4 regions of the Photobacterium atrarenae genome follow, and region 1 is predicted to be linked to each of the others. Evidence: riboswitches for the same ligand, from Rfam matches in the RefSeq annotation. Region 1 holds a riboswitch; each other region holds the start of a gene.

Region 1 (4,384 bases):
TCCCAGCGGAATTCAAACCGGGCTTTCGACAACGCGTTGTCCCGGACCTGAGCTCCCGGATGACCTTTGGCCAAGTCGGCTGCATGGGCGCACAGCTTATAGGTGATCAGCCCGACCTTCACATCGTCTTTGTTCGGCAGGCCCAGGTGCTCTTTCGGGGTCACGTAACACAGCATGGCACAGCCGTACCAGCCAATCATCGCCGCGCCAATGCCCGAGGTAATGTGGTCATAGCCCGGGGCAATATCAGTTGTCAGCGGGCCCAGGGTGTAGAACGGCGCTTCATGGCAGTGCCTGAGCTGCTCTTCCATGTTCTCTTTGATCATGTGCATCGGCACATGTCCCGGACCTTCAATCATCACCTGAACATCATATTCCCAGGCAATTTTGGTCAGTTCACCCAAGGTGCGCAGCTCGCTGAACTGAGCTTCATCGTTGGCATCGGCGACCGAGCCCGGACGCAAGCCATCCCCCAAGGAGAGCGAAATATCGTACTGGGCACAAATTTCACAAATCTCACGGAAGTGTTCATAGAGGAAACTTTCTTTGTGGTGGGCCAGGCACCACTTGGCCATGATTGAGCCGCCCCGCGAAACAATCCCGGTCACCCGCTTGGCAGTCATCGGTACGTAGCGCAGCAGCACCCCGGCGTGAATGGTGAAGTAATCCACTCCCTGCTCAGCCTGCTCCAGCAAGGTGTCGCGGAACACTTCCCAGGTCAGATTCTCAGCGATGCCGTTCACCTTCTCCAGCGCCTGATACATCGGCACGGTGCCAATCGGAACCGGGCTGTTGCGGATGATCCACTCGCGGGTTTCATGGATGTTGCGGCCGGTCGACAGGTCCATCACGGTATCGCCGCCCCAGCGGGTGGACCACACCAGCTTCTCGACTTCTTCTTCGATGGATGAGCTGACCGCGGAGTTACCGATATTGGCATTCACCTTGACCAGGAAGTTACGGCCGATGATCATCGGCTCCGATTCCGGGTGGTTAATGTTGGCAGGAATAATCGCCCGACCTTCTGCCACTTCCTGACGCACAAACTCCGGCGTAATTTCTTCCGGCAGATTGGCCCCGAAGTTTTGCCCCGGATGTTGCTGGGTTAGCAACGCATCGCGGTACTTGGCGCGACCCATATTTTCACGGATCGCGATATATTCCATTTCCGGGGTTATGATCCCCTGACGCGCGTAGTGAAGCTGAGTGACATTCGCCCCGTCTTTCGCACGGCGGATCCGGGCCCGCTCGCCAAAGCGCAAATCATCCAGCGTATCGTCAGCCAGACGCTCTTTGGAATAAGCCGAGCTCAGTTCATCCAGCTCGATGGTATCTTCGCGCTCAGCAATCCACTGCTCCCGCAGCCGTGGCAGGCCCGCATAGATATCGATTTCATGTTCAGGATCGGTATACAGACCGGAAGTATCGTAAACACGTACCGGCTCATTGGGCTCAAAAACCGGCGCATCTTTGGTACCGCCAACCAGACTATCCGCCAGAGTGATTTCCCGCATCGGGACACGGATGTCGTCACGACTGCCGGTGATATAGACCTTTTGAGAATTCGGGTACGGTTGGGTAGTGAGTGAATCAATGAATTGTTTCGCTTCCAGTCTCGCTTGTTTGCGATTCGACATAGCAATTTCCTTGTTCTGTATAAAAGGGAATTTGCTTATCGGTGGGTGCGTCAACAAGAGGCTACACGTAGGGTGTGTAACATCATCTGGAACAGCAGCTGCGGATGCAGCAATACAGAAGATTTTCTCTTGTTCCCTTCGCAGGTATTAGCCTGATCAGGTTCTACGGATCCCGCAATGCGGTCTCAGCCAATTGGCACTCCGACAAGTTACTCTCGAGTATATGGAAGTCCTGAACGATCAGCAACCATCCAATACCGCTTTCTGACTTCTTTGTTCAATGGCACATGAGCACATCACAGCCGCCTTGCTGCGACAATACCTGGCTGAGGTCGCCAAACCACTGAACACCGCTCTTATGCACCCCCAACACCACCAGATTCGCCCGAACCTGTTTGACCAGAACCAGCAAGTGCTTGGCAACGTCACCATCGGCAATATGCATAGCGCGGACTTTATAAGGGGAGCGCCGGGACAAGGCTGACAATTGTAGAATCCGCGTCGCCTGGGTATCCAAGTGCGCCTCTTCCAACCCCAACTCCGCATCGAGAAAGCTGACATTCCCCAGCCCTGGCTCCACAAACGCGACGTGTAGTTCAGCATGATTTTGCTCAGCAATAACAGCCGCCTTCACCATCAGCTGATGTGCATCCAGATTATCCGGGTTGACTGCCAGCAACACGATTTGATACAAGGCCATACACTTCCTCCCCATAGATAAGCGCAGCGGGTGACGTGCTTAAAACCAATGATCATGCCGTCGCTCAATCAATGATTGCATCAATACTGCCGGGCAAAGATGATCAACGTAGCAAGATCGTGGTATTAGTATGGCAACGTTCTCACAATCTAAAGTAGTGTAAATGAGCCAATTTCTCTTTCTTGGGCTAATTGCGTTAGGCGGAGCATTCGGTGCCTGTTCGCGGTACCTGATCTCTGAGCTATGCGTCAGCTGGTTTGGCCGAGGTTTTCCTTATGGCACCCTGGTGGTCAATGTGGTCGGTTCATTCCTCATGGGCATGCTGATGTCGGCGATCAACCAGGGCATGATCACAGCCATCCCCGCCCGTCCGATGATCGGCCTCGGCTTCCTCGGCGCCCTGACCACCTTCTCAACCTTCTCCATGGATAATGTCATCCTGATGCAACAAGGCGCGTTTTTAAAAGCCGGACTCAATATGCTTCTCAATGTCGCCCTCAGTCTGACGGCCTGCTTTATTGGCTATCAACTCCTGGTGAAAAGCTAAAGACCATTCTAATACCAATCAAAGTAAATCAGTGAGCAGACATAGTGCAGGAAAAACGTTTGAGAACAAGGCAGGATTTTTTGATCAGTAGTTATTCTACAATCAAAACTTCTAACGCAGTTATCGAGCATTTGAACAAGCTAGGATGACCAGTTATTTACTGCGATTGGTATCAGTCGGGGCGATTCAGGCTTCTTTCAGCCTGACAGGTTTGCCAGCTTCGCTGGGCAATCGAGTAGGAGGAGGCCTCACGGCCTCCGTCCTCTCACACCACCGTACAAGCGTGGGTCGCATACGGCGGTTCCGAATATATTTTCAGTGACTCGTACCCATCTCGCAACGAGTACAGACCCATATCCTTGAACCATTTCATTGGCATGGCCTGATTGAGCTGGGGCGATAAAGCCAAGTGCCACCACCCTTTATCTGACATCGCCAGCTTCCACGCATTGCGTTCGCTTACACCCTCTTGGCGTAACCATGTCGCTATGCTGTATCTGCGCTTGCGCTGCTTGAGGCGATAGCACCGTAAGCACCGCCTTATCCATTCATCCAAGCGCTGCATCGCGCTTTTCCGTATGGCAAGCTTGAAATAGTGTTGCCAACCTCTTAGGTATTGAGTGAGTTCGACTAGGACTGTCTTCAACTCTCGCCCTCGATTCCGCTTCGTTATTTGACGCACTCGCTTCTTCATCTGAGTTTGTGCTGTCTTCGAGATATGGATGCTTCCATCTCGTTGAAAGCGATGGCCTAGGTAAGTCCGCTCTGTCACTCTCGTTGCCGCACTTTTCTCACGGTTAACCCTGAGTTTCAGTTTCTGCTCCAAGAACTCCGTGATTGAGGCTTTTACTCGATTGGCGGCTTCCTCACTGTGCACGTAGATTTGGCAGTCGTCTGCATATCGGCAGAACTTATGCCCTCTTCGCTCAAGCTCTTTATCCAACTCATCTAATACGATATTTGATAGCAGCGGAGATAATGGTCCACCCTGTGGCGTCCCTCGTTGCCTCTGCTCAACTAACCCGTTTCGCATTATGCCTGCCTGTAGGTATGACCTGACCAGCTTCAGGACCCGTTTATCTGTGATGTCCTCCGATAGCCTGTGCATCAGTCTATCGTGGTTCACAGTATCGAAGTATTTCGCCAGGTCTATGTCGACTACATAACCCCGCCCCTCCCTGATGTAGTGGCTTGCTGCCACCAATGCATGGTGGGCACTGCGGTTAGGCCTGAACCCATAACTGTTGCTTGAAAACTGAGGTTCGTAGATATCTGTCAGTACTGAGGTAATGGCCTGTTGGACTACCCTATCAAGTACAGTTGGGATACCTAGCTGCCTCACTCCCCCGCTAGGTTTGGGAATTTCTACACCCAGAACGGGTTGGGGTTGGTAGCTCCCGTCCAGAAGGCTCTGGCGGAGCGCTTGCCCATTAGAAGACTGCCGAAGCATCGAGATAGTCGCTGTTATGTCGAGTTTATCAACCCCAGCACATCCCTTGT
Region 2 (4,384 bases), on a different contig from region 1:
CGAATCCAGCCCGGGATCACCCAGTCGCAGCTCTATCATGCCCTGCAAGAAGCAAGCAGTGAGTTACAGCTGGATATTACTGCCGCCGGCCTGCACACCAGCATGGTCGGAAATATCCTCGAGCGCGGGTTCGGCCATACCGACTACGCCGATCGTTTTGGTCATGTGCAATCCATGCGAGTGCTGTTGCCGACCGGTGAGATCATTACTACCGGCATGGGAATGTTTGAACACAGTGTGGCCAGCCACCTCTATCCCTATGGTACAGGGCCAATTCTTCAGGGATTGTTCAGCCAATCGAACCTTGGGATCGTCCTCGAGATGACGCTGGCGCTGCAACCGAAGCCAGCTTATCAGGCTACCGTCATTGTGATCTGCCCTCAAGAAGACGATGCGCCCAAAATGGTGGCCACCATCGGCAAACTCAAACTGGAGGGCGTGGTGACCAGCGGTGTGCATACCGTGAGCATGACCCGGGCGATGGGAGAGCAGGCACGCAAAGCACCTGGCGCCTGGGTACTGACCACCTCCCTGGCCGGACCGAAAAAAATCGTCAAGGCCCGGTACCAATACTTTAAGCAAACCTTAAAACAACAGATCCCCGGCGCAAAAATTCTCCTGCTCGACAATTTTCGCTGGCGACTGCTCGATCAGCTCAATCAGTATCTGAAATCGCCGCTGATTGACGGCCTCAAACTGGTGCTGGACCTCAAGCAAGGGGTACCGTCCGATGCCGCGATCCAGACTCTGCTGGACCACCCCACTGCCAGTTCTGCCATGAAAACCTCAGAATTTCCGGCCTGTTTTCGGTGGATCTGTGCAGTAAGCAGCCATTCCCGCGAGGATATTGCCAACATGCTCAGTATCTGCCGTCGCCTGTTCCGTGAATACGGTTATGAAGAGCGTTACAGCATGACCAATGTTAACGAACGGGCAGTGGTCCTGATCGCCAACATTCGCTTTGGCAAAACCGAACCCGAAATCGAAAAGGCAAACCGCTTCCACCACGCCATCGACAATGCGCTGCTCGCTGCCGGCTATTGCCCGTATCGCAGTGGTTCAGGGCTGTTTGACACCATTAAGCCCTTTGTGAACAAAGAACACCTGGCCCTGCTCGCTAAACTCAAACAGAGCCTGGATCCCAACCATATTCTGTCACCCGGCAAGTACTGGTTAGAGTACCCTGCCACCAAACCAACACCTGAAACATTGGCTGAGGCTGCCACTGAACCGCCTTCACAGCCGGTCGCCTAAGATAAAAACCTCCCCGCCGAGGCGGGGAGCTGCGTTATTGATCCGACCACACAGCCAGCTCATTGCCGCTGGGCTCCAGAAACTGAAAACGGCGTCCCCCCGGAAACGAGAAGATCGGCTTCACCATCGTACCGCCAGCAGCTTCTACCTTGGCCTGCGTTGCTTCAAGCTCAGCACTGTAGAGCACTATCAAGGCAGCTCCGTTCTGGGTCGAAGACTTCAAATCCGCCCGAAAAAAACCACCATCCACGCCCTGGTCTGAAAATGCGGTGTAATCCTCACCATAATCGGTAAATTCCCAGCCAAACGCTTGGTGAAAAAACTGCTTGGTTGCTTCCAGATCCACCGCCGGAAACTCGATATAGTTGATTTTGTCCTGATTTATCTGGCTCATCTTTATCTCCCTGACTGTGCCATGCCACCTTTATGTCAACGTGCCGCTATTGAACCATAGTCCTGTTCAACCGTAGACCACTGCGATGCAAACTTCCGCCCCCAGCCCGATAATTACACTTTTCACATTGCCCCTTGGTTAAAAACGTGGTTAGAATACAGCAACTTCTGGCACGAATATTTGTGTGTCCAGTCATTCTGAACAATCATTTTAGGTAAGTTAGTCGGGGAGCCATAGGCTGAGACCACTTCGGTGGGACCCGTTGAACCTGATCCATTTAATAATGGCGTAGGGAACTAGCAACCGTGTCTTCAGCCCCCTGCCCGATCCGTGCAGGCCTCTCTCAGACACCTGCTACCCTGCGCAACACCGTTAGGGGTAGTTATGGCCGTTCAATCAAAAACACCAATTACATTAACCATTGCCGGCTCAGACAGTGGCGGCGGCGCCGGGATCCAGGCCGATATCAAAGCTATTTCAGCCACCGGTGGGTATGCCTGCTCCGTCATTTCCGCCCTGACGGCGCAGAATACCCAAGGGGTCACGGGGATTTTCAACATCTCCCCAGAATTTGTTGCCGAACAGATGGACGCCGTTTTCAGCGATCTCGATGTCAAAGCCGTCAAAATCGGCATGCTCAGCGACAGCGCCATCATCCGCACCGTAGCGGCGAAACTGCGCCAATATCAACCGCCATTTCTAGTCATCGATCCGGTCATGGTCGCAACCAGTGGTGATCTGCTCCTGCAACAGGAAGCCATTGAGACCCTAAAATCTGAATTACTGCCGCTGGCTGATGTAATCACGCCAAACCTGCCGGAGGCAGCGGCCTTACTGGATGCAGAGATCCCGCACAATGAAGACGACATGGCCCAGCTGGTTGAAGCGTTGCGCGGCCTGGGCGCAACATCCGTGCTGCTCAAAGGCGGTCACCTGTCGCAAACGCGTGAAAGCACCGACTTGCTGATCCTGAGCGATCAGGTGCTCCGCTTCAGCCACCCGCGGATTGACACCCATAACACCCACGGTACTGGCTGCACCTTGTCCGCAGCAATCGCTTCTTTCCTTGCTCAGGGCTTGACACTGATCGAAGCCGTCCGCCATGCCAAAACCTACATTACCGAAGCCATCCGCCATGCCGATCAACTCCGGATTGGAGCCGGCCATGGCCCGGTGCACCATTTCTTTGACGGACATTTCCAGCCGGAGCGTTCATGATGTTGTCGCCAGCCGCAAGAACGCAATCACCCCCAGTACGCGTAAGCCTGAATCAGGCCTCGCTCCGCTACCGGGACGCAGACCATGACTTATTCGTTGATTTGAACCTGACCTTACCCGCCGGCCAGTGGACCTGCTTGCTAGGCAAAAGCGGTTGCGGCAAAACCACCCTGCTGCGGCATCTGGCAGGGCTGACCGATGATGTGATCTGGCAGGGCGAGCTGCTGACTTCCGATCAGCAGCTCCTGGATAACCGGGTTGCCTATATGGCGCAACAGGATCTGCTGCTGCCCTGGCTGTCAGTGCTCGATAATGTCTGTCTCAGCCAGCGGCTGGGGAGTAGTTCATCGCAGCCAAACACGACCAGAGCCATGGCACTGCTGGAAGCGGTTGGCCTGGCAGAGCAACACGCGGCACGACCGGATCAACTCTCCGGCGGGATGCGACAACGGGTTGCCCTGGCCCGTACCCTGATGCAGGACAAACCGCTGGTGCTGATGGATGAGCCTTTTTCCGCCCTTGATGCGGTCACTCGCCATAAGCTACAAAACCTGGCTGCTGAGTTACTCGCCGATCGCACCGTGCTGTTGATCACCCATGATCCGCAAGAAGCGCTGCGCCTGGGCCACCAGATCTACCTCATGTCCGGCCGACCGGCGCAGTTAACCCATCTGGATGCCCCACCATCGAATCCCCCCCGGCAGTTTGACGCCCAGATGGCAGCCCACCAGCAATCAATTATCGACCAACTGGAGCGTGATTATGGCTGATACTCATCCGCAGGTAACGCATCCGCAAGAAACACGGGGGGCACCAACATCGCTTCAGGCAGCACCGCTGGCGAAAACATCCAGCCCTCAAACCGGGATCTCCCAACACCTGCTGCGGGCACTAATCAGCTTTGGGATCATCCTCGGCCTGTGGCAAGCAGCGGTCATTGTCTTTTCGCTTCCCCCCTTCATCCTCCCGGGGCCGGTTGCGGTGCTCAACAAGCTCATGGCCCGGTTTGATGTACTCTGGCACCACACCCTGGTCACGAGTACCGAGGTCCTGCTCGGCCTGTTGCTTGGGCTGGCAATGGGGCTGTTCTTTGCTTTGCAAATGTTGCTATTTGCCCCGTTGCGTCGCTGGCTGCTACCAATTCTAATCACCAGCCAGGCGATCCCGGTCTTTGCCATCGCACCGATCCTGATGCTGTGGCTTGGCTACGGCATCGCTTCCAAAGTGGTGATGGCCGCGCTGATCATTTTCTTTCCCGTCACCACCTGTTGCTACGACGGCCTTCGGCAAACACCAACCGGATACCTGGATCTGGCCCGCACCATGGGCGCTACCCGCTGGCAATTGCTGTGGCAGATCCGCCTGCCTGCGGCCCTTCCAGCGCTGGCCTCCGGTATTCGGGTCGCCGTGGTGGTCGCACCGATTGGTGCCGTCATCGGTGAATGGGTCGGCTCGAGTGAAGGGCTGGGCTATCTGATGCTACAGGCCAATGCACGAATGTTTGTCGATGAGATGTTT
Region 3 (4,384 bases), on a different contig from region 1:
TATTCCTCGTTTCGTATTAATCTCTGTGTTGAAGGTGTACAAAGCCGACCCGAGTCATTTCGGGCATGCTTGAGCCGGCATCCCGTCAGAAACGGGCTGCCTGATGCTGTGGTTTATGCGGGTATGGAGCCGAGTGTCACCATGCGGCTCGGTGATACCGCGGGTCTATTCGCGATGGATCAGCTCGGGCAAAAAGCGGTAGCCGATCCCCGGTTCGGTTTTGATAAACCGGGGCTGGTCGGCATCATCATTTAATTTTCGCCTGAGCTGGCTGATGAAGATCCGGAGGTAATGGGTATCGTCCTGATGCGTCTCTCCCCAGATATCGCGCAGCAAGTGATCTTGCTTGACCAGCTCCCCGGCATGGCGGGCCAGCGTCGAGAGCAGGGCGAACTCTTTTTTTGACAGGGAAATCGGCTGGTGGTTAAGCAGCACCTCGTGGCGTTCTATATCCAGGGTCATTTGTTCAAACACCAGCTTGTTCGCCGGCTTTTCGGCAGGGATGAGATCGCGCAGCAGCACTTTGATGCGGGCCATCAGCTCGCGGATCCCGAACGGCTTGCTTAAATAGTCGTTGGCGCCGAGTTCGAGCAGGCGGACTTTTTCGTCCTCTTCATCCCGGGCGGTCAGCACCAGTACCGGCGTGGGCTGGTCACGGCGCAGGCGTTGCAGCAAGTCGCTGCCGTCCCCGTCCGGCAGACCCAAATCCAGAATGATCAGGTCGGGCGCTGCTGTGTTGATTTGCGCCTGCGCTTCAGCCACATTTGTTGCACTGACGGACTGAAACCCTTCGGCCGAAAGGGCAATACGGATGAAAGTCTGGATTTGCGGCTCATCATCAATGATGAGGATGGTGTAGGGCGTCATGACAGATCCTCGTGACAGAGCTCCTCGTAACAAGGAAGCTGGATTCGGATGGTGCAGCCTTGGTCAACCGGCACAATGGCAATGGTGCCTCGGTGGGCGTCGATAATACTTTTAGTGACGGTCAGGCCCATACCAGATCCACCGTCCGCCTGATTACCGGGGCGCTGAGAGTAGAACAGGTCAAATACCTGCTGGTGCTGGTCCGGCGGGATCCCCGGACCCTGATCGCAGATATCCAGGGTTACCTGATCGCCGTCTTGGTAGACCTCAACCCTGACTTTCTCCTGCGCCGGAGAATAAGCGACTGCATTATCAATCACATTGAACAGCGCCTGTTCCAGCAGGGAAGCCTGAACATGCACCCGGGGTAGATCCGGGATGATGTGCAAAACAATCCGATCGCTGCGCTCCCGGCGGCAGGCTGCATGCACGATCGGGGCAATCGACTGTTCCGTCGTTTGCAACGTGACTTGATCCCATTGCAGTTTCGTCGCCTGCAGCAGGTTCTCGATATAGTGGTGTAAGCGATGGCTTTCATCCATTGCACTTTGCAGCAACTCTTCCTGTTGCGGCTCTGCCAGCTTGCTGCGATACGCCTGCAAAGTACTGAGCGTTCCGATGATGGTGGAGAGCGGCGTGCGCAGATCATGGGAGACGGACAGCAGAATGTTACTGCGCAGGGTTGCTTGTTTCAGCGCCTGTTGCTGACGGCGGTAGTGCTCGGCCAGCTGGCTGGTGATCAGGGCAACGAGCAGGAACACCCCCAGGTTCATGATGTCACTGGGGTGGAACATCTGCAGGGAAAAGCGTGGTGCAGTAAAGAAAAAGTTGAAACTCAGCGCGCTGCACACGGCGGCGGCGAACGCCCGGAATCGATCCCCATGTAAAGCCACCCAGACCACACCGAGTTGTAGGATCAGCAAAACTGCCGCGGTGGAGTGAAGCCAGTGGTCGAGCAGGGCACTCACCGCCAGCGCGGCGAGGGTGGTGAAGGCCGCAAACAGCCACGGCTTGGTAAAATGCCGTGTACCGGCACAATTCGCTTGGGTGAAATGCCGCGCCCGGGCAAATCGTTGCGTTTTGATCGTCCGTTGGGGTGCAGAGGCTTTCATAACTTGGGGTCGTTGACTGAACATGGGGTGACTTTATCAGAGTTCGGGGAATGCTGGCCGTAAAGAAAGCGTAATTTCTTTTGAGTCAGCAGGTTAACAGCGGCAATGGCGATCACCTATTCGTCGAGTTGAGAGCAAATTCAAGTTTCTGGGCTGTCCTTTTGATCGGATCTCAATTTTGCTGTGATGTAAAACTTGTGTTGCATGTACTGAATTGTAAAAAACTGGGCTTCTCAACCCTGACGGTGCGTTCGATTTGGGAGCGGACTGTCGCGGGGTAAGCTGTTGAAGTGACTGAAAGTGCAACACGGCTTGTTGCGCTTTCAGTCAATATTGATATCATCGCGGGAAATAGTCGGGGAGCCGTTAGGCTGAGATCGCATTGCGAGACCCGTTGAACCTGATTCAGTTAACACTGGCGTAGGGAACTATACCGCTTGCGATGGAAGGTATCATGCCTCCGCCTCAATAAATAGATCGCCGGGCGCTGTTCTCCTTCTCCAGCCCGATGTATCTGCCTGATAAATCCAGCCTTTGTGTGCCGTCAAATGGCTGTTTCCCGCTGACATCATTTCTGTTCAGGTATTCCCCAAAATGAACCGCTCACCGGTGAGCGTGACAAGGCCGCGTCACAGTGACGCCTGAGGAAGCATATGAATACCGAAACTATCGTCTCCGCACTGAATGCCGTGCGTCAGCAAAAGCCGCTGGTGGTCAATATCACCAATTACGTTGTCATGAACAACACCGCCAATGCGTTGCTGGCACTGGGTGCATCCCCGATCATGGCGCATTCGCGTGAAGAAATGGCTGAAATGATGAGCTTTGCCGGTGCGTTGGTGGTGAATATCGGCACCCTGGATAGTTCCTGGACGCCGCGCATGGCTTATGCCGTTGAGCAAGCAAATCGACATGGCAAGCCGGTGGTGCTGGATCCGGTCGGTTGTGGGGCCAGCACCCTGCGTACCCAAACGTCGCGTCAGATCGCCCAGGCGGCAGCGCAGCTGATCATCCGCGGCAATGCTTCGGAGATTATTGCGTTGGCCGGAGAAGCAGGCCAGAGCAAAGGGGTGGATGCACTGGACAGCAGTGAAGCTGCCGTGGGGACGGCGCGTCATCTGGCCGAGGTTCATGGGTGCAATGTGGTGATTTCAGGCGCGACCGATGTCGTGGTAACCGCGGAAGGCGAGGTTCGGCTGCGCAACGGCCATGCCATGATGCCGTCTGTCACCGGGATGGGCTGTACGCTGTCGGCACTGACCGGCGCTTTTGCGGCAGTAGGTGAAACCACTGGGCTTGCCGCCGCCGCTGTCCTGGGGGTGGCCGGAGAAATCGCCGCCGAGCAGTCCGCCGGGCCCGGAAGCCTGCAGCTTAACCTGCTCGATGCACTGTATCAGCTCGATGAAACCACACTGCGCCAGCGCCTGAAGTTAGCATAAGGAACACTGTTGTGAACCCATATCATTTATATCTGGTGACAGACGATCAGCAAGATCTCGCGACCCTGACCTCGGTTGTGGCACAAGCCGTTGCGGGCGGGGTGACCATGGTGCAGGTGCGGGAAAAGCACGGTGATGTTCGCGCGTTTATCGAGCGGGCACAGGCGGTGAAAGACATCCTTCGCGGCACGGGTGTGCCTTTGATCATCAACGATCGCGTCGATGTCGCCCTGGCGGTCGATGCCGATGGTGTCCATCTGGGACAATCTGATATGCCAGCGGCGCTGGCGCGCCGATTGATTGGGGAAGACAAGCTGCTCGGCTTGTCGATTGAAAACGAGCAGCAACTGATGGAAGCTGAGTTTCTCCCGCTGGACTATCTGGGGCTGAGTGCGATTTTTACCACCCCGACCAAAACCGACATCAAGAAAGCGTGGGGCATTGACGGGCTGGCCAGGGCGATTGCCCAAAGTAGTTATCCCATCGTTGCGATTGGCGGAATCAACGCGGCTAACCTTGATGCGGTGGTGGAAACGGGCGTTGACGGGATTGCGCTGGTCTCGGCCATTTGTCACGCCGATTCACCGCGTGATGCGGCTGCTGCCTTGCGGCAACAGATGGCTATGCGGGAAACCGTTCGGGATTGACCCTCGAAGATGACTCTCGTTACTGAAGTCGGTCATTTCGCGTGGAAAAATGCTCAGCGCTTGCCGGGGTTCATGGTAGAATCCCGCGCTTACTTGTGTTGCGCCGGTTTCAGGCGTGACCTGATTGTTTGATGAACCAGAGGCGATCCATGCCATTCTCTAAACTTGGACTGAGCAAACCACTGACGCAAGCGGTGGCAGCGCTCGGTTATACCCAACCGACCACGATCCAGGCCAAAGCGATCCCGGTGATCCTGGATGGCAAGAACCTGATTGCCGCTGCGCAAACCGGCACCGGTAAGACCGCCAGCTTCGTGCT
Region 4 (4,384 bases), 330 kb from region 1:
GAATGAGCAATTTTTCCACCAGGGTAAACAGGCCCAGGCTCAGTAGCAGCAAGACCAAGGCGGCAACGGCAGCGGCGTCCATCTGGTAGCTGCCGAGCAGCTGATACAGATACAGCGGCAGGGTCTGGAAGCCCTGGCTGCCGAACAGGGCAATCGCGCCCAGATCGCCCAGCGACAGGACAAAGCCCATCGCCAGCGCCTGGGCGATCGGCTTGCGCAGGGCCGGCCATTCGACCAGTCGCAGCCGGGCCCCACCCCGCATGCCGAGGCTGTGACACAGCGGGTTGTACTGCTGGGCGATGTGCAGCATCGGCTGGCTCAGGGTTTTGATCACATAGGGCAAGGCCATCAGGGCATTGACGCTGACCACCACCCAGAATGCCGCGGCAAAGACGTCGGTAAACTGGCGCAGCAGGAGGAAGATCCCGGTACTCAACACCAACCCCGGCGTCACCAGAATCATGGTGCCGATGAGCTCGATGCCGTCGGCCGACAGGCCATGGTGGCGCAACCGCCACTGACGGCTGGCCAGCAGAATCGTCACGCCGCCCAGCAGTGCCAGCAGGCAGGCCAGCGAGGCGATTTTCAGCGAGGTCCCGACCGCCTGCCACAGCGCAGGATCGCTCAGCAGCGCCGGCAGTTGCGGGTTCAGCCCGGCACCGACCACCGCCAGCAGCGGCGGCAGCACGAGTAGCAAAGTGAAGGCAATCCACACACCGTCCCAGACTTTGCCCTGCCAGCTGTCGTGTTGTGGCGGCAGCGGACGGGCAGTCGCGCCGCTCAGGGTGGCGAGTGGTTTGGCAAAGCGTTGGCTGAATAACACCAGGCTGCAGCAGATCAGCATTTGCCACAGGGCCAGCATGGCCCCGCCGGCCAAGTCAAAGTCGTAGCGCAGCGCCTGATAGATCGCCAGCTCTATGGTGGTCGCTTTGGGCCCGCCGCCGAGCGACATCACCACGGCAAAACTGGTAAAGCAGAGCATGAACACCAGGCCGATGACCTGCGGCAGTTGCTGGCGCAACCGCGGCCAGGCGATTAAGCGAAACTTGCTCCAGCCGCGCATCCCCAAATGGGCGGCCAGCTGATGCTGTTCGTAGGGAATACTGTCCAGGCTCTGGTGCAGCAGCCGGGTGGCCAGCGGGAAATTGAGAAACACATGGGCCAGCAAAATGCCGTGAAGTCCATAGACGGAGAATGGCATCGATCCGCCCCTGTGCTCCAGCCACTGGGCCAGCAGCCCACTTTTGCCGTATATCGCCAGCAGGCCGAATACCGCGACCAGTACCGGCAGCACCAGGGTCATGGCGAACAGGCGCAGCAGCAGGCTGCGGCCGGGGAAACGGCGGCGGGAAAAGGCATAGGCGACCGGGATCGCCGGGACAATGCTGAGCAATGTCGACAGGAATGCCTGGTAGAAACTAAAGCCGGTGACATGGCGCAGGTAGGGATCCTGCCAGATCAGCCACGGGCTCAGGGAATGGGCCTGGCCAATCAGGGCGCTCAGGGCACTGACCACCAGGGCTACAATCAACCCGGCCGAGATCAGGCCGGGCAATACTTGGGTTACGCGGGTATTCAACAGCGTCTCGCTTTTAACGGGTCAGTGCATGTTGCCATTCACGGATCCATCCACGTCGGTTCGCCGCAACATCCTCTGCGGTAAATTCCAGCGATTTGGCCGGCAGGGTCAGTTGCTCAAACCCTTGCGGCAGCTCCTGCTTGACCACCGGATACATCCAGTTGCCGGTCGGGATCTCCCCCTGGAACTGTGGCGTCAGGATAAAGGCCATGAACTGATCGGCCAGTTTCTGGTTATTGCTGCCCTTCAGCTTGGCGGCCACTTCCACCTGCATATAGTGGCCTTCGCTGAAATTCGCCGCTTTATACTTGCCTTCGTTCTCGGCAATCAGGTGATACGCCGGAGAGGTGGTGTAGGAGAGCACCAGATCGGATTCGCCTTTAAGGAACATGCTGTAGGCTTCCGACCAGCCTTTGGTGACGGTCACGGTCTTCTTCGCCAGCTGCTGCCAGGCGTCGCTGGCTTGGTCGCCGTAGACGGATTTCATCCACAGCATCAGGCCCTGGCCCGGGGTCGAGGTGCGCGGATCCTGGTAGATGATGCTCAGATCATCGCGCTGAACCAGCTCATCCAGGCTTTTCGGCGGGTTGCTCAGCTTGCTGCTGTCGTAGATAAAGGCAAAGTAGCCGTAATCAAACGGGACAAACGTGGTGTCCTGCCAGCCGTTCGGCACATCCAGCTTGCTGGTATCGAGCTGGTGCTCGGCCAGCAGGCCGGTATTTTTTGCTTCGCTGATCAGGTTGTTGTCCAGCCCCAGCACGACATCGGCCTGGGTGGTTTTGCCCTCCAGGCGCAGGCGGTTGAGGATGGAAACGCCATCGTCAAGGGCGACAAATTCCAGGTTACAGTCACATTGGGCTTCAAAGGCTTTTTCAATCGCCGGGCCCGGTCCCCAGTCTGAGGCAAATGAGCTGTAGGTGTAGACAGTCAGAGTCTCGTCGGCGGCCCAGGCAGAGCCGGCGGCCATCGCCAGGGTCAAAATAGACAGATGTTTTTTCACGGTGCGCTCCTGATACGCTTGCATCCTGCAAGAGAAGAAAATCGTTTGAGCGGCTTAGGGTTGAGAAGGGCTCGCGGCATCGTGCTGCGACTTGGAAAAGCAAAGGCACTTCAAATCATCTCAATTCCTACGCCAGCATGATCTGGTTCAGGTTCAATGGGTTCTGCGTAGGCAGTCTCAGTCTGAGCCGGGCTCAGACACCCCATGAGAACAGCCGGTATTGTAATCTGCCCGGCGGTGGGTTGCCAGCTTCTCGCAATCGTCCGGCCTACAAGCACGTTAGCGGGCTTCGTTCAGGGCCCAGTTATAGTCGTAACTGACACTGTTGAGCGTCACCGGTTTCCCATCCCGGTAGCGGTTGAGGTGGCGTTGCAGTTGGGCACGGGTGCCGAAATCGCTGCCGTACCAGTCATAGATCGATGACAGACGTACCCGGTTGCCGCGCACCGCCACGCCTTTGTCACTGTTGATAAAGCGTTTGGCGCTTTGCTCGAGCAGGGCTTCGGCATTGGCGGCAGTAAAGGCCTGCGGCTGGAGATCCGGGCAGCCGAGGCTGGCGCAGTTCACCACGTAGTGGATGCGCGGGTCCTGCCAGATCGGGCGCAGGATCCGGTGCTCAATGTCATTGAGGGTCAGGGCTTTGCCGTTGATGGTAATAACCTCTTCATCCCAGGGACCGAAGCTGAACAGGCCGCCGAGCTTAGTGATCGAGCTCACGGGGTAGTTGTCGAGGATCAGTTTGACGGTGAGGGCATTGTAGAGGTTGACCCAGTAGGCAAACTGCTCGCGGCGGTTGAGCTGACGTGGATCGCTTTGGCTCAGATCGCGCACATAGCGACCCAGCTCGTAGCGATCGCTGTCGCTGACCTGACGGTAGCGAAACAGGGTCTGGGTTGGTTGGGTGACAAGATATTTATCCAGCAGCTGTTGCCAGCGGCTGTGGTCAACCTGCACCGTGCTAGCGGCGTTATGCGGCTGCCAGTCCGGCCAGAGGTCGGCTTTGGGCGCGGCGAAAATAGCGGGTGATAAGCAGAGCAGGATCAGAGCAAACAGGGAGCGCATGGGGTGTCCTTCAGATTCTAAGCGGTTCAAAGGAAAAGACCTGCGGGCCGCTGTTTTCTTTCAGTTTTTTGGGACAGATGTTGCCAGCATTGAAAAAGCCCCGGCACGGTGGCCGGGGCGGATGATATCCGCAATCAGGCCAGAAATGCCGGAATATTGCGTTCATACTCGGCGATTTTGTCCTCATGCTGCAGGGTCAGGCCGATGTTATCCAGCCCGTTCAGCAGGCAGTGGCGGCGGAACTCATCGATTTCAAAGTGGTACTGCTTACCGTTGGCTGAAACCGTCATGGCTTCCAGATCCACGGTGATTTCAGCCCCTTCGTTGGCGGTGACGAATGTGAACAGCTCATCGACTTCGGCGTCGCTCAGGCGCACCGGTACCATCTGGTTGTTGATTGAGTTGCCGTAGAAAATGTCGGCAAAACTCGGCGCGATCATCACCTGAATACCGTAATCGGCCAGTGCCCACGGGGCGTGCTCGCGGGATGAGCCGCACCCGAAGTTCTCCCGCGCCAGCAGGATACTGGCACCCTGGTAGCGTGGCGCGTTCATCACGAAATCCGGGTTCGGCTGCTTGCCGGCATCATCTAAAAAGCGCCAGTCGTGAAACAGGTGCTTGCCAAAGCCGGTGCGGGTGACTTTCTGCAAAAACTGTTTCGGGATAATGGCATCGGTATCCACGTTGGCAGCATCCAAAGGAACTACCAGGCCGGTGTGTTGTTTAAATCCTGTCATTGTTTC

The links. Region 1 has a riboswitch for thiamine pyrophosphate ahead of thiC (phosphomethylpyrimidine synthase ThiC). Riboswitches for the same ligand answer to the same signal wherever they lie in the genome.
Region 2: linked by a shared signal. The riboswitch ahead of thiD (bifunctional hydroxymethylpyrimidine kinase/phosphomethylpyrimidine kinase) and the one ahead of thiC (phosphomethylpyrimidine synthase ThiC) in region 1 are both predicted to bind thiamine pyrophosphate.
Region 3: linked by a shared signal. The riboswitch ahead of thiM (hydroxyethylthiazole kinase) and the one ahead of thiC (phosphomethylpyrimidine synthase ThiC) in region 1 are both predicted to bind thiamine pyrophosphate.
Region 4: linked by a shared signal. The riboswitch ahead of thiB (thiamine ABC transporter substrate binding subunit) and the one ahead of thiC (phosphomethylpyrimidine synthase ThiC) in region 1 are both predicted to bind thiamine pyrophosphate.

What each region holds. Positions count from the first base shown of each region.
Region 1 covers NZ_CP101508.1:3,381,561-3,385,944, forward strand. Annotated here, with positions in the region: gene thiC (phosphomethylpyrimidine synthase ThiC) at 1-1,637, opposite strand, end outside; TPP riboswitch at 1,754-1,851, opposite strand; gene NNL38_RS15745 (universal stress protein) at 1,915-2,337, opposite strand; gene crcB (fluoride efflux transporter CrcB) at 2,501-2,884, shown strand; gene ltrA (group II intron reverse transcriptase/maturase) at 3,150-4,384, opposite strand, start outside.
Region 2 covers NZ_CP101509.1:92,654-97,037, forward strand. Annotated here, with positions in the region: gene NNL38_RS16615 (FAD-binding oxidoreductase) at 1-1,254, shown strand, start outside; gene NNL38_RS16620 (VOC family protein) at 1,289-1,648, opposite strand; TPP riboswitch at 1,863-1,960, shown strand; gene thiD (bifunctional hydroxymethylpyrimidine kinase/phosphomethylpyrimidine kinase) at 2,033-2,866, shown strand; gene NNL38_RS16630 (ABC transporter ATP-binding protein) at 2,866-3,636, shown strand; partial or broken gene NNL38_RS16635 (ABC transporter permease) at 3,749-4,384, shown strand, end outside.
Region 3 covers NZ_CP101509.1:190,099-194,482, reverse strand. Annotated here, with positions in the region: gene NNL38_RS17050 (response regulator) at 166-867, opposite strand; gene NNL38_RS17045 (sensor histidine kinase) at 864-1,979, opposite strand; TPP riboswitch at 2,326-2,423, shown strand; gene thiM (hydroxyethylthiazole kinase) at 2,633-3,418, shown strand; gene thiE (thiamine phosphate synthase) at 3,430-4,065, shown strand; gene NNL38_RS17030 (DEAD/DEAH box helicase) at 4,215-4,384, shown strand, end outside.
Region 4 covers NZ_CP101508.1:3,049,796-3,054,179, reverse strand. Annotated here, with positions in the region: gene thiP (thiamine/thiamine pyrophosphate ABC transporter permease ThiP) at 1-1,579, opposite strand, end outside; gene thiB (thiamine ABC transporter substrate binding subunit) at 1,593-2,546, opposite strand; TPP riboswitch at 2,686-2,794, opposite strand; gene NNL38_RS14110 (DUF547 domain-containing protein) at 2,859-3,641, opposite strand; gene leuD (3-isopropylmalate dehydratase small subunit) at 3,776-4,378, opposite strand.